DNA from 3 places in the Paenibacillus sp. GD4 genome. Region 3 is predicted to be linked to each of the others. Evidence: riboswitches for the same ligand, from Rfam matches in the RefSeq annotation. Region 3 holds a riboswitch; each other region holds the start of a gene.
The links. Region 3 has a riboswitch for S-adenosylmethionine ahead of RAC89_RS30930 (homoserine dehydrogenase). Riboswitches for the same ligand answer to the same signal wherever they lie in the genome.
Positions count from the first base shown of each region.

Region 1: linked by a shared signal. The riboswitch ahead of RAC89_RS20840 (methionine ABC transporter ATP-binding protein) and the one ahead of RAC89_RS30930 (homoserine dehydrogenase) in region 3 are both predicted to bind S-adenosylmethionine.
Region 2: linked by a shared signal. The riboswitch ahead of metA (homoserine O-acetyltransferase MetA) and the one ahead of RAC89_RS30930 (homoserine dehydrogenase) in region 3 are both predicted to bind S-adenosylmethionine.

Region 1 covers NZ_JAVCYK010000001.1:4,396,570-4,399,845, forward strand. The annotation lists gene RAC89_RS20835 (amino acid permease) at 1-1,344, shown strand, start outside; SAM riboswitch class I at 1,416-1,535, shown strand; gene RAC89_RS20840 (methionine ABC transporter ATP-binding protein) at 1,614-2,627, shown strand; gene RAC89_RS20845 (methionine ABC transporter permease) at 2,620-3,276, shown strand, end outside.
Region 2 covers NZ_JAVCYK010000001.1:1,379,196-1,382,471, reverse strand. The annotation lists gene RAC89_RS06610 (hypothetical protein) at 1-80, shown strand, start outside; gene corA (magnesium/cobalt transporter CorA) at 113-1,048, opposite strand; SAM riboswitch class I at 1,507-1,658, shown strand; gene metA (homoserine O-acetyltransferase MetA) at 1,779-2,705, shown strand; gene RAC89_RS06595 (aminotransferase class I/II-fold pyridoxal phosphate-dependent enzyme) at 2,702-3,276, shown strand, end outside.
Region 3 covers NZ_JAVCYK010000002.1:1,868,280-1,871,555, forward strand. The annotation lists gene RAC89_RS30925 (helix-turn-helix domain-containing protein) at 1-357, opposite strand, end outside; gene RAC89_RS30930 (homoserine dehydrogenase) at 390-1,406, opposite strand; SAM riboswitch class I at 1,468-1,573, opposite strand; gene RAC89_RS30935 (glycine C-acetyltransferase) at 1,800-2,990, shown strand; gene RAC89_RS30940 (NAD-dependent epimerase/dehydratase family protein) at 3,004-3,276, shown strand, end outside.

The DNA of each region.
Region 1 (3,276 bases), on a different contig from region 3:
GCCATTTCCACGGCAGGACCGGGCGGAGCGCTGCTGGCGTATGCGGCGATCGGCATCATGGTGTACTTCCTGATGACCAGCCTGGGAGAGATGGCCGCCTACATGCCGGTGTCCGGCTCTTTCAGTACTTATGCGGGACGTTTCGTCGACCCTGCGCTTGGCTATGCACTAGGCTGGAACTATTGGTTCAACTGGGCCGTAACGATCGCCGCCGAGCTTTCGGCTGCGGGACTCATCATGAAGTTCTGGTTTCCCGACACGCCGTCCTTGCCTTGGAGTGTGCTGTTCCTTGCTATCATGCTGCTGTTTAATTATTTATCGGTCAAAGGCTTCGGGGAAGCCGAATATTGGTTTGCCTTGATTAAAGTTGTTACCGTCGTTCTGTTTATCGGAGTCGGCTTGCTCATGATCTTCGGGATTCTGGGCGGACAACCGGTCGGTTTCACTCACTTTACAGAGGGCGACGCCCCGTTCCATGGAGGGTTTATGGCTATGCTGGGCGTGTTCATGGCGGCGGGCTTCTCGTTCCAAGGAACGGAGCTGCTGGGGGTTGCAGCAGGGGAGAGCGAGAACCCGAGGGTGAATATCCCGAAAGCAATCCGGCAAGTATTTTGGCGCATCCTCTTATTTTATATTTTGGCCATTTTCGTTATCGGGATGCTGATCTCCTATACGAATCCGGTGCTGATCAACGGAGACGTCGACAATATTGCGGTAAGCCCCTTCACCATCGTATTCGAAAATGCCGGCTTGGCCTTTGCCGCTTCCGTCATGAACGCGATCATTCTGACCTCGGTGCTATCCGCCGGAAACTCCGGAATGTATGCCTCGACCCGGATGCTTTGGGTCCTTGCTAAAGAGGGGAAGGCGCCGCAGTGGCTTGGTGCGCTGAATCGCCGCGGGGTTCCGGTAACCTCGCTGCTAGCCACAGCGGCCGTAGGGATGCTGGCATTTTTCACCTCCCTGTTCGGCGACGGGGTCGTCTACATCTGGCTGCTGAATTTGTCCGGCATGTGCGGATTTCTGGCGTGGCTCGGGATCGCGGTCAGTCATTATCGCTTTCGCAAAGCGTATCGGCTGCAAGGCTTTCGTATTAACGATCTGCCCTTCAAAGCGCGGTGGTATCCGTTTGGACCGATCTTTGCATTCGCGCTCTGCCTGTTTGTTATGATCGGGCAAGGCTACTCGGCCGTCACCGGCGATGCAATCGATTGGAAGGCGCTGCTCTCGTCCTACATCGGCTTGCCATTGTTTGCGGCATTCTACTTTGGCTACAAGCTCAAGCACAAGACGCGTCTGATCCCGCTCAAGGATTGTCAGCTGGTCGATCCTGAGAACAAATAGTGGTTGACAGTATCGCCAAATCGTAATAAACTTACTACTTGTTAATGACCTAAGGTAAAATAATAGCAAACTTCTTATCAAGAGAGGCGGAGGGAAAAGGCCCGATGAAGCCCGGCAACCGTTCCATGCGTAACTGCAGGGAAGTATGGTGCCAATTCCTCCAGAATCGGCGCGATTCTGGAAGATGAGAGGGACAAGAGCGATAAAGTCAGCCTCTGTACCTCTGTGTGCAGGGGCTTTTTTCATGCCTAACCAAGGGGGTGGATGAATTGATACAGCTTCATGAAGTTACCAAGGAGTATCTAGTAAAAGACAGAAAAATTACAGCCTTATCCCATATAAGCCTTACCATCAGCAAAGGCGAAATCTTCGGTGTCATTGGCCATTCCGGCGCTGGAAAAAGCACGCTGATCCGGACCATCAACCTGCTGGAACGGCCCAGCTCAGGGCAGGTCATCGTCGACGGCATCGACATTACGTCACTGAATGACCGCAAGCTTCAGGTAGAACGGCGTTCGATCGGCATGATCTTCCAGCACTTTAATTTGCTGTCCTCTGCTACCGTCGCGGATAATATCGCTTTTCCGCTTAAGCTGGCCAAGGCGGACAAGCCGTCGGTAGAGCGTCGGGTTCAAGAGCTGATCCGGCTCGTCGGCCTAAGCGGCCACGAGCACAAATATCCCGCCCAGCTGTCCGGAGGCCAGAAGCAGCGGGTCGGCATCGCCAGAGCGCTGGCGACGAATCCGAAGGTGCTGCTGTGCGACGAAGCGACGTCGGCGCTTGATCCGCAAACGACACAGTCGATTTTGACCCTGCTTATGGACATTAACCGGGAGCTGGGCATCACGATCGTCCTGATTACCCACGAAATGCAGGTCATCCGCTCGATCTGCGACCGGGTCGCTGTACTCGACGGAGGCAGGATTGTGGAGCTTGGCCCGGTTACGGATGTATTTCTGAAGCCGCAGCACCCCACTACGAAGCAGTTTGTAGCCGAGGCCTCCGAACCGCTTTCTGCAGAATGGCCGGGGCGCGCGTCGGGGAACACAACCCGCATCCTCATCACCTTCCTCGGTGAGATGACGTATGAGCCGGTGTTGTACGAAACGATGCGCGATACGAAGGTGCCCTTCGTCATTTTGCAAGGAACGGTATCGCGATTGAAGGATACGCCCTATGGCCAGCTGCTGCTGGAGCTTAGAGAGACCGGAGCCGAGGCGCAGCGAGCCATCGACCTGCTTCGTGAGCGCGGCCTGGATGTGGAGGTGTTGACGCATGGATAAGCTTATGGAGCTGGACTGGGCCGAGATCGGCTCGAATACGCTGGATACACTCTCCATGCTGGGGGCTTCCACCTTATTCACCGTACTCATCGGCTTGCCTCTCGGCATCGTGCTCTATCTGACGGGAAGAGGACAATTGCTGGAGCAGCCGCTGATCTACGCGGTCCTATCCTTTGTAGTGAACGTGCTCCGCTCTGTTCCGTTCATCATTCTGATGATACTGGTCATTCCGCTTACGCGGTTGATTGTCGGCACCTCGTTAGGGGTTCCCGGCTCCATCCCGCCGCTTGTCATCGCGGCAGCGCCCTTCTTCGCACGGCTTGTCGAGACAGCGCTGCGCGAGGTCGATCGCGGTGTTATCGAGGCGGCCCAAGCGATGGGAGCGACCCGCATGCAGCTGATCACGAAGGTGCTGCTGCCGGAATCCCGGCCGGGACTTATAGCGGCCATCACCATTACAGCCGTCACTTTGGTATCGTACACGGCGATGTCCGGAGTTATCGGCGGCGGCGGTCTGGGCGATTTGGCCATTCGCTACGGCTATCAGCGCTTCCAGACCACTGTGATGATTGTGACCGTGCTCATTTTGCTTGCGCTTGTTCAAGTCCTGCAAACGCTCGGCGACCGGCTCGTCCGGAAGTATCAGCGC
Region 2 (3,276 bases), on a different contig from region 3:
GCATACGGATGCTTGAAACGGATCTTGATTCAACCATCGATCGGGTTCGCCGGATCGAGGATCAGCGCAGTATCGGTTAACCGCAGCAAACAACAAGAAAAAAGGATCGGCTCTACAGCCAATCCTTTTTGCGAAAATACCACAGCATGGTCAGTCCTACAACCACCATAAAGCATACGGCATATAAGCCGCCCAGCTCGGAATGGAGACCGGGGATGTAATCAAAGTTCATTCCATAAATGCCAGTGATGAAGGTCAACGGCATGAAGATCGTCGTCAGCGCCGTAAATACGCGCATAATTTCGTTGGCGCGGCTCGCAATACTGGACTGGTAAGCTTCTCGCAAGTTGCCCATCAAATCGCGGAACGTATCGAACGTTTCCGAGATTTTTACAGCATTCTCGTAAATATCGCCGAAGTACTTGCGAAGTGGCTCGCTGATCAGCCGCAAATCCTTGCGGTTCAGCGTGGCGATAACCTCTTTCTGAGGAATCAGCACCTTCTTTAACCACAAAATTTCACTTCGCAATCCGATAATCTCGTTCAGATGCGATTTCTTCGTGTGCATCAGAATATCCTCTTCCAGCTTCTCAATCTTCGCTTCGATCCGATCGCCGACATTGGTATAATTATCGACAACGAGATCCATCAGGTGATAGAGAAATTGGTCGGGCGAGGTAACTTCCTCTTCCCACAGAATTGGCTTCAACGCACGGATCTCATTGATTTTCTGGCGCGTAACCGTGATGATGTAATGCTTCCCCAAAAAGATGTTCAAGGCGCGAAGAAAAATCTCTTCGTCGTCAAAACGGATGCTGTTCATGACGATAAAATAGTGCGTGTCATAGAGCTCAATCTTCGGACGCTGCTCCTCCTCGGATAAGCAATCCTCAACAGCCAGCTCATGAAGGTGGAATAAGGGCTGAAGCAGCTCAAGGTCCTCGATATCGGCGTCGATCCAATAAAATCCCCGTTCGGGCGCCTCCATCGTTAAAGTGATATCCTCCACCAGTGTAAAAATGCCGTCCTGCACCAAGCGTGCTTTCATGGCGCTCTCCCCCTTGTACGAAGTGTTCCGTCAAGGCTTCGAGGCAGCAGCGGTCGGCTGTCGGCAAACTGGCGGACTACAGGCGTAGCATGTCAGCGGATGCCGAACGAACGTAACGCGAGTGGCCGCAACGTCCTTGACGGAATTGTATGCGGTTGTTACAAACAGAGATACTACTCCTCGGGTCTCCGTCCATTCGAAATACTGCACCCCTTTTACACGATTTGTCCAAGATACTTGTCTAGTATAAACCTTCATTTTTCACAATTCAAGGAGAAAACGGCAGGAGTTGCGTTGAAATCCTTGCCTTTTGCTTAGTATATGAGTGCTGAGGACGTTTGGTGCCGCATTATGGGGGCCTAAGGGGTGTAGGCGTCCCAATATCGATGCTTGACGAAGACCGTAATTTCGATTACATTAGTATTAACCCAAAACAATTGAATAGATTCGGTTTCAAACTCTTATCAAGAGCAGGTGGAGGGACTAGCCCGATGATACCCGGCAACCGACAATATCTTTGCGCACGATGACGACGACACGACGAAAAGGCAAAGAATTGCACGGTGCTAAATCTTGCGGAAGCGGTATGTAAGCTTCTGAGAGATGAGAGAGGACGATGTGATATATACAAAGGCCTCTTCTCGCCCGCGCGAAGACGGCCTTTTTTGGTGCTCCGCGGCAGGCGCAGGAAACGACGAATCCCAATCCTACATTCGAAGGAGTGAGCCTAATGCCTATTAAGATTCCTGATTTTTTACCGGCGAAAGAAGTGCTGATTAATGAGAATATTTTCGTGATGGATGAAAGCGTGGCCTTTCATCAGGACATTCGTCCTCTGCGCATCGCGATCCTGAATTTGATGCCGACGAAGGAAACGACCGAGACTCAGCTGCTGAGACTTATCGGCAATACTCCCCTTCAGGTCGAATTCGTGCTCCTGCACCCGAAAACGCACACCTCGAAAAATACGTCGCAGGAGCATTTGGCTCAATTCTACAAAACCTTCGAGGATGTCAAGCACGAGCGGATGGACGGGATGATTATTACCGGGGCTCCGGTAGAAACGCTTGATTTCGAGGACGTGTACTACTGGCAGGAGCTGCAGCAAATCATGGAATGGTCCCGCGAGAACGTAACCTCGACGCTGCATATTTGCTGGGCGGCCCAGGCCGGTTTGTATCACCACTTCAATGTTCCCAAGTATGCGCTGGATAAGAAGCTGTTCGGCGTGTTCCCTCATACAGTGAACCGCCCTAATGTGAAGCTGCTGCGCGGCTTCGACGAGTTGTTCTTAGCTCCACAGTCACGCCATACGGAAGTGCGGCGGGAGGATATCGAGCGTCACCCTGAGCTGGAGATTTTGTCCGAATCCGAAGAAGCCGGCGTTTATATTGCGGCGACGCGGGACGGGAAGCAGATCTTCATTACCGGCCATTCTGAATACGATGCGTGTACACTGAAGAATGAGTATGACCGCGATGTGAACAAAGGAATGCAGATTGATATCCCCCAAAATTATTACCCGAACGACGATCCTTCGAGACAGCCGTTGAATACTTGGCGGGCGCATGCGAACCTGTTGTTCTCCAACTGGCTGAATTATTATGTGTATCAGGAAACGCCGTTTGATCTTCACAAAGGAGAGTACGTTATATGAGTCATGAGAAGTGGAAAATCGAGAGCCGTCTCGCACAGATCGGCTCTCAAGAAGAGCCGGTGACAGGCGCGATCAGCTTTCCTGTCTACCAAGCGACGGCATTCCGCCATCCGAAGCTCGGACAGAGCACGGGCTTCGACTATGCCCGTACGAAAAGCCCGACGCGCAAGGTGCTTGAGGACGCCATCGCTCAGCTGGAATCCGGCGACGCCGGATTCGCCTGCAGCTCAGGCATGGCGGCATTACAGACGATTTTCGCCTTGTTCAGCCAAGGTGATCATTTGATCGTTTCGTTAGACCTTTATGGCGGTACCTACCGTTTGCTTGAGAAAATCATGTCCAGGTTCGGCGTGACCGCAACCTACGTGGATACGAATGATTTGGATGCACTTGAATCCGGCGTGCAGCCGAATACAAAGGCGGTATTGATCGAGACTCCGACCAATCCGCTGATGATGGTTACCGATCTCGAGCTGGTGTGCGGATGGGCGAAGAAGAAAAACATCCTTACTATCGTTGATAATACGCTTCTGACGCCTTTCTTTCAGCGTCCTCTGGAGCTCGGGGCCGA
Region 3 (3,276 bases):
GCAGTCGGGATCCATCTCAACAATATAGACCTCGAATTTTTTTTGTTGATCGAACGGGATGATCGGATAGGCGCGGTACAGCCCCTCTTCCTCTCGAAAAGGCTCCATCTCACCGTAACGAATCAGCTTCACTTCCGGTGATTCCTCTTCAATCAGAGAAGTAAATGAAATGCGAAGCCCGTTAACGATCTTCCATAGGATGGAAATGGTCGGATTCGAATCACCGCGTTCGATTTGCCCTAACATCGCTTTGCTAACGCCGGTTAATTCAGCTGCCTGATCCAGACTGAGCGATCTCGCTTTGCGGATGTTCAGCAGGTTTCGGCCGATTTTCTTATGAATCTGATCTGTTTCCACGTTACAGTCTCCTTACTCATTCATACTTAAGCTTACGATATGTTAACCGGATCGGCGTTGATCGTCTCAGGGGAATGGTTCATCGCGTAGGCTAAATCCTCTAGGATTGCGCTGGAGGTAGGCATTTCACCGGCACCGCGTCCGCTGAACGTAAGCTCGCCCACGAGGTTGCCGGATAAATGCACGGCATTGAACTCATACATCACTCCGTATAACGGATGTCCCTCCGGGATAAGTCTTGGCTCGACGGTTAAATGCACGGTTCCGTCCTCGAGTTTCTCAGCGGAGGCGATTAATTTCCAGCGGGCATGTTGTTCTTTAGCATAGGCGATGTCATTGGAGGTCAAGTGGGTGATACCCCGGCGAACCACCTTGTCAGGCGTTGTATCCACACCCCAGGCTAGCCGAGCTAGGATGATCAGCTTATACATGCTGTCGTAGCCCTCCACATCCGACGTCGGATCCGCTTCGGCGAAGCCCAATGCTTGTGCCTCGGCTAACACCGTATCGTAATCCAGCGATTCGAGCATCATTTTGGTCAAAATGAAATTCGTCGTGCCGTTCAATATCCCTGAGATACGTTCGATTTTATTATAACGGAGAAACTGGGAGAGCACGCCGAGAACCGGGATCCCTCCGCCGACGCTGGCTTCATACAGCAAATGAACGCCCATCTCCTTGGCCAACCGGAGCAATTCCGAGCCATGTTTGGCCATAAGCTCCTTATTCGCCGTAATCACATGTTTCTTGGAACGGAGTGCTTCTTCTATATACGTTTTGGCGGGCTCGACGCCTCCCATCACTTCTATAACAACTTGAAGTCGACGATGGGAAGAGAGTTGTTTGTAGTTATCGAATAAAAGCTCCGGATGAATGTCCACGCTTCTCGGCTTCGACAGATCTTGAACCAAGACACCGCAGAGCTCAATCTTTCCACCGAAGCTTTCTTTTTGCCTCTCGGCATTGCCGGTCAATGCTTTCACCACGCCGCTGCCTACCGTACCTAAGCCGAGTAAGGCGATTCCGATCGAATCTCTCGTTTGCTCCATAGCCATCCCCCTTAAAATAAAAAAACCTCTTCCAAGAAGAGGTTAGAACGGAATCGTCCTCTTCTTATCTTTCGGAACCTCGTTCCGATGGATTTAGCACCTTATCCCATTGATGGGCCGGTTGCCGGGTTTCATAGGGCCAGTCCCTCCACCTCTCGCAATAAGAAAAGCTGTTTATACAGCCGGATATGAAATTATTGACTTTTATTGTATTGGACTTCTTCCGGATTGTCAATTTATAAATGTTCGTTAGCGGATAAGTTAGGTAAAATATGTATTTACATTATAGCATACGAGTGTATAATATAACATATAAGTACACTAAAACGCACATTTATTTCACTATAACATACATTCTTGTAGTGTAGCTCCCACCCTAAGGAGGTCATATTCATGACGAGCCAAACGTTTGCCTTATATCTTCGGCAGCAGCTTGCCGAGCTAAAAGCCCAAGGACTGTTCAATACGATTGAGCCTCTGGAAAGCGCGAACGGCCCTATCATTCGTATGAACGGCCGCAGCTTGATCAACCTTTCTTCCAACAATTATTTGGGGCTGGCATCGGACACCCGTTTGGTCGCGGCGGCGATCGAAGCGACGCAAGCGTTTGGCGCAGGCAGCGGTGCCGTCCGGACGATCAACGGTACCTTACAGCTTCACGCCAAGCTTGATGAGAAGCTCGCGGCATTTAAGCAAACCGAAGCGGCGTTGAGCTTCCAGTCGGGTTTTAACTGCAATATGGCTGCCATTTCTGCTGTCATGGGTGCGGATGACGCGATATTATCGGATGAACTGAACCATGCGTCCATTATCGATGGCTGCCGTTTAACCAAATCAGCCGTTATTCGTTACCGACACTCGGATATGAACGATTTGCGTGCCAAAGCGAAGGAGGCCAGGGAGTCCGGCAAATACAAGAACATCATGGTGATTACCGACGGCGTCTTCTCGATGGATGGAGATATCGCCAAGCTGCCTGAAATCGTGGATATTGCCGAGGCTTTCGATCTCATTACTTATGTGGATGACGCCCACGGTTCGGGGGTGCTTGGCGGTGGAGCGGGCACAGTAAAGCATTTCGGCTTATCCGCCCGAATTGACATTCAGATCGGGACGTTATCGAAGGCGGTCGGTGTCGTAGGGGGGTATGTGGCCGGGTCGCGCGAGTTGATTGAATGGTTAAAGGTACGCAGCCGTCCGTTTTTGTTCTCTACTGCGATGCCGCCGGGCTCCGTTGCGGCTTGTATCGCGGCGATAGACATTTTACAGGGCAGCAAGGAGCTCCAGGACCGGTTATGGGAGAATGCCGCCTACCTGCAGCGCGGTCTTAAAGAGCTCGGCTTCTCTATAGGGCACACACAAACCCCGATCACGCCGTGTATTCTCGGAAATGAGGAAGCGACGCAGCAATTCAGTACCAGGCTGTACGAAGAGGGCGTTTATGCCAAAGCGATTGTTTTTCCGACCGTGCCGAAGGGGTCCGGGCGTATCAGGAACATGCCTACGGCGGCGCATACGAAAGAGATGCTCGACCAGGCGCTTGCCGTTTATGAGAAGGTCGGTCATGAGCTGGACTTGATATAAGGAGGTGCTTACCATGAAGCGAATCATGGTGACCGGAGCCCTGGGCCAGATCGGTTCGGAGCTGGTGGTACGGCTGCGCGATATTTATGGAGAGGATTCCGTTCTGGCGACGGACATCCGGGAGGGGCAGAGCGAGGCCGCCTTATCCGGCCCATTCCGCATCCTTGATGTGTGCAATGGGCCGTTGATCCTGGAGGCGGCCAGGGAGCACCATGCGGATACGATCATTCACCTTGCGGCACTGCTTTCCGCAACAGCGGAGATCAATCCTGTATACGCATGGAAT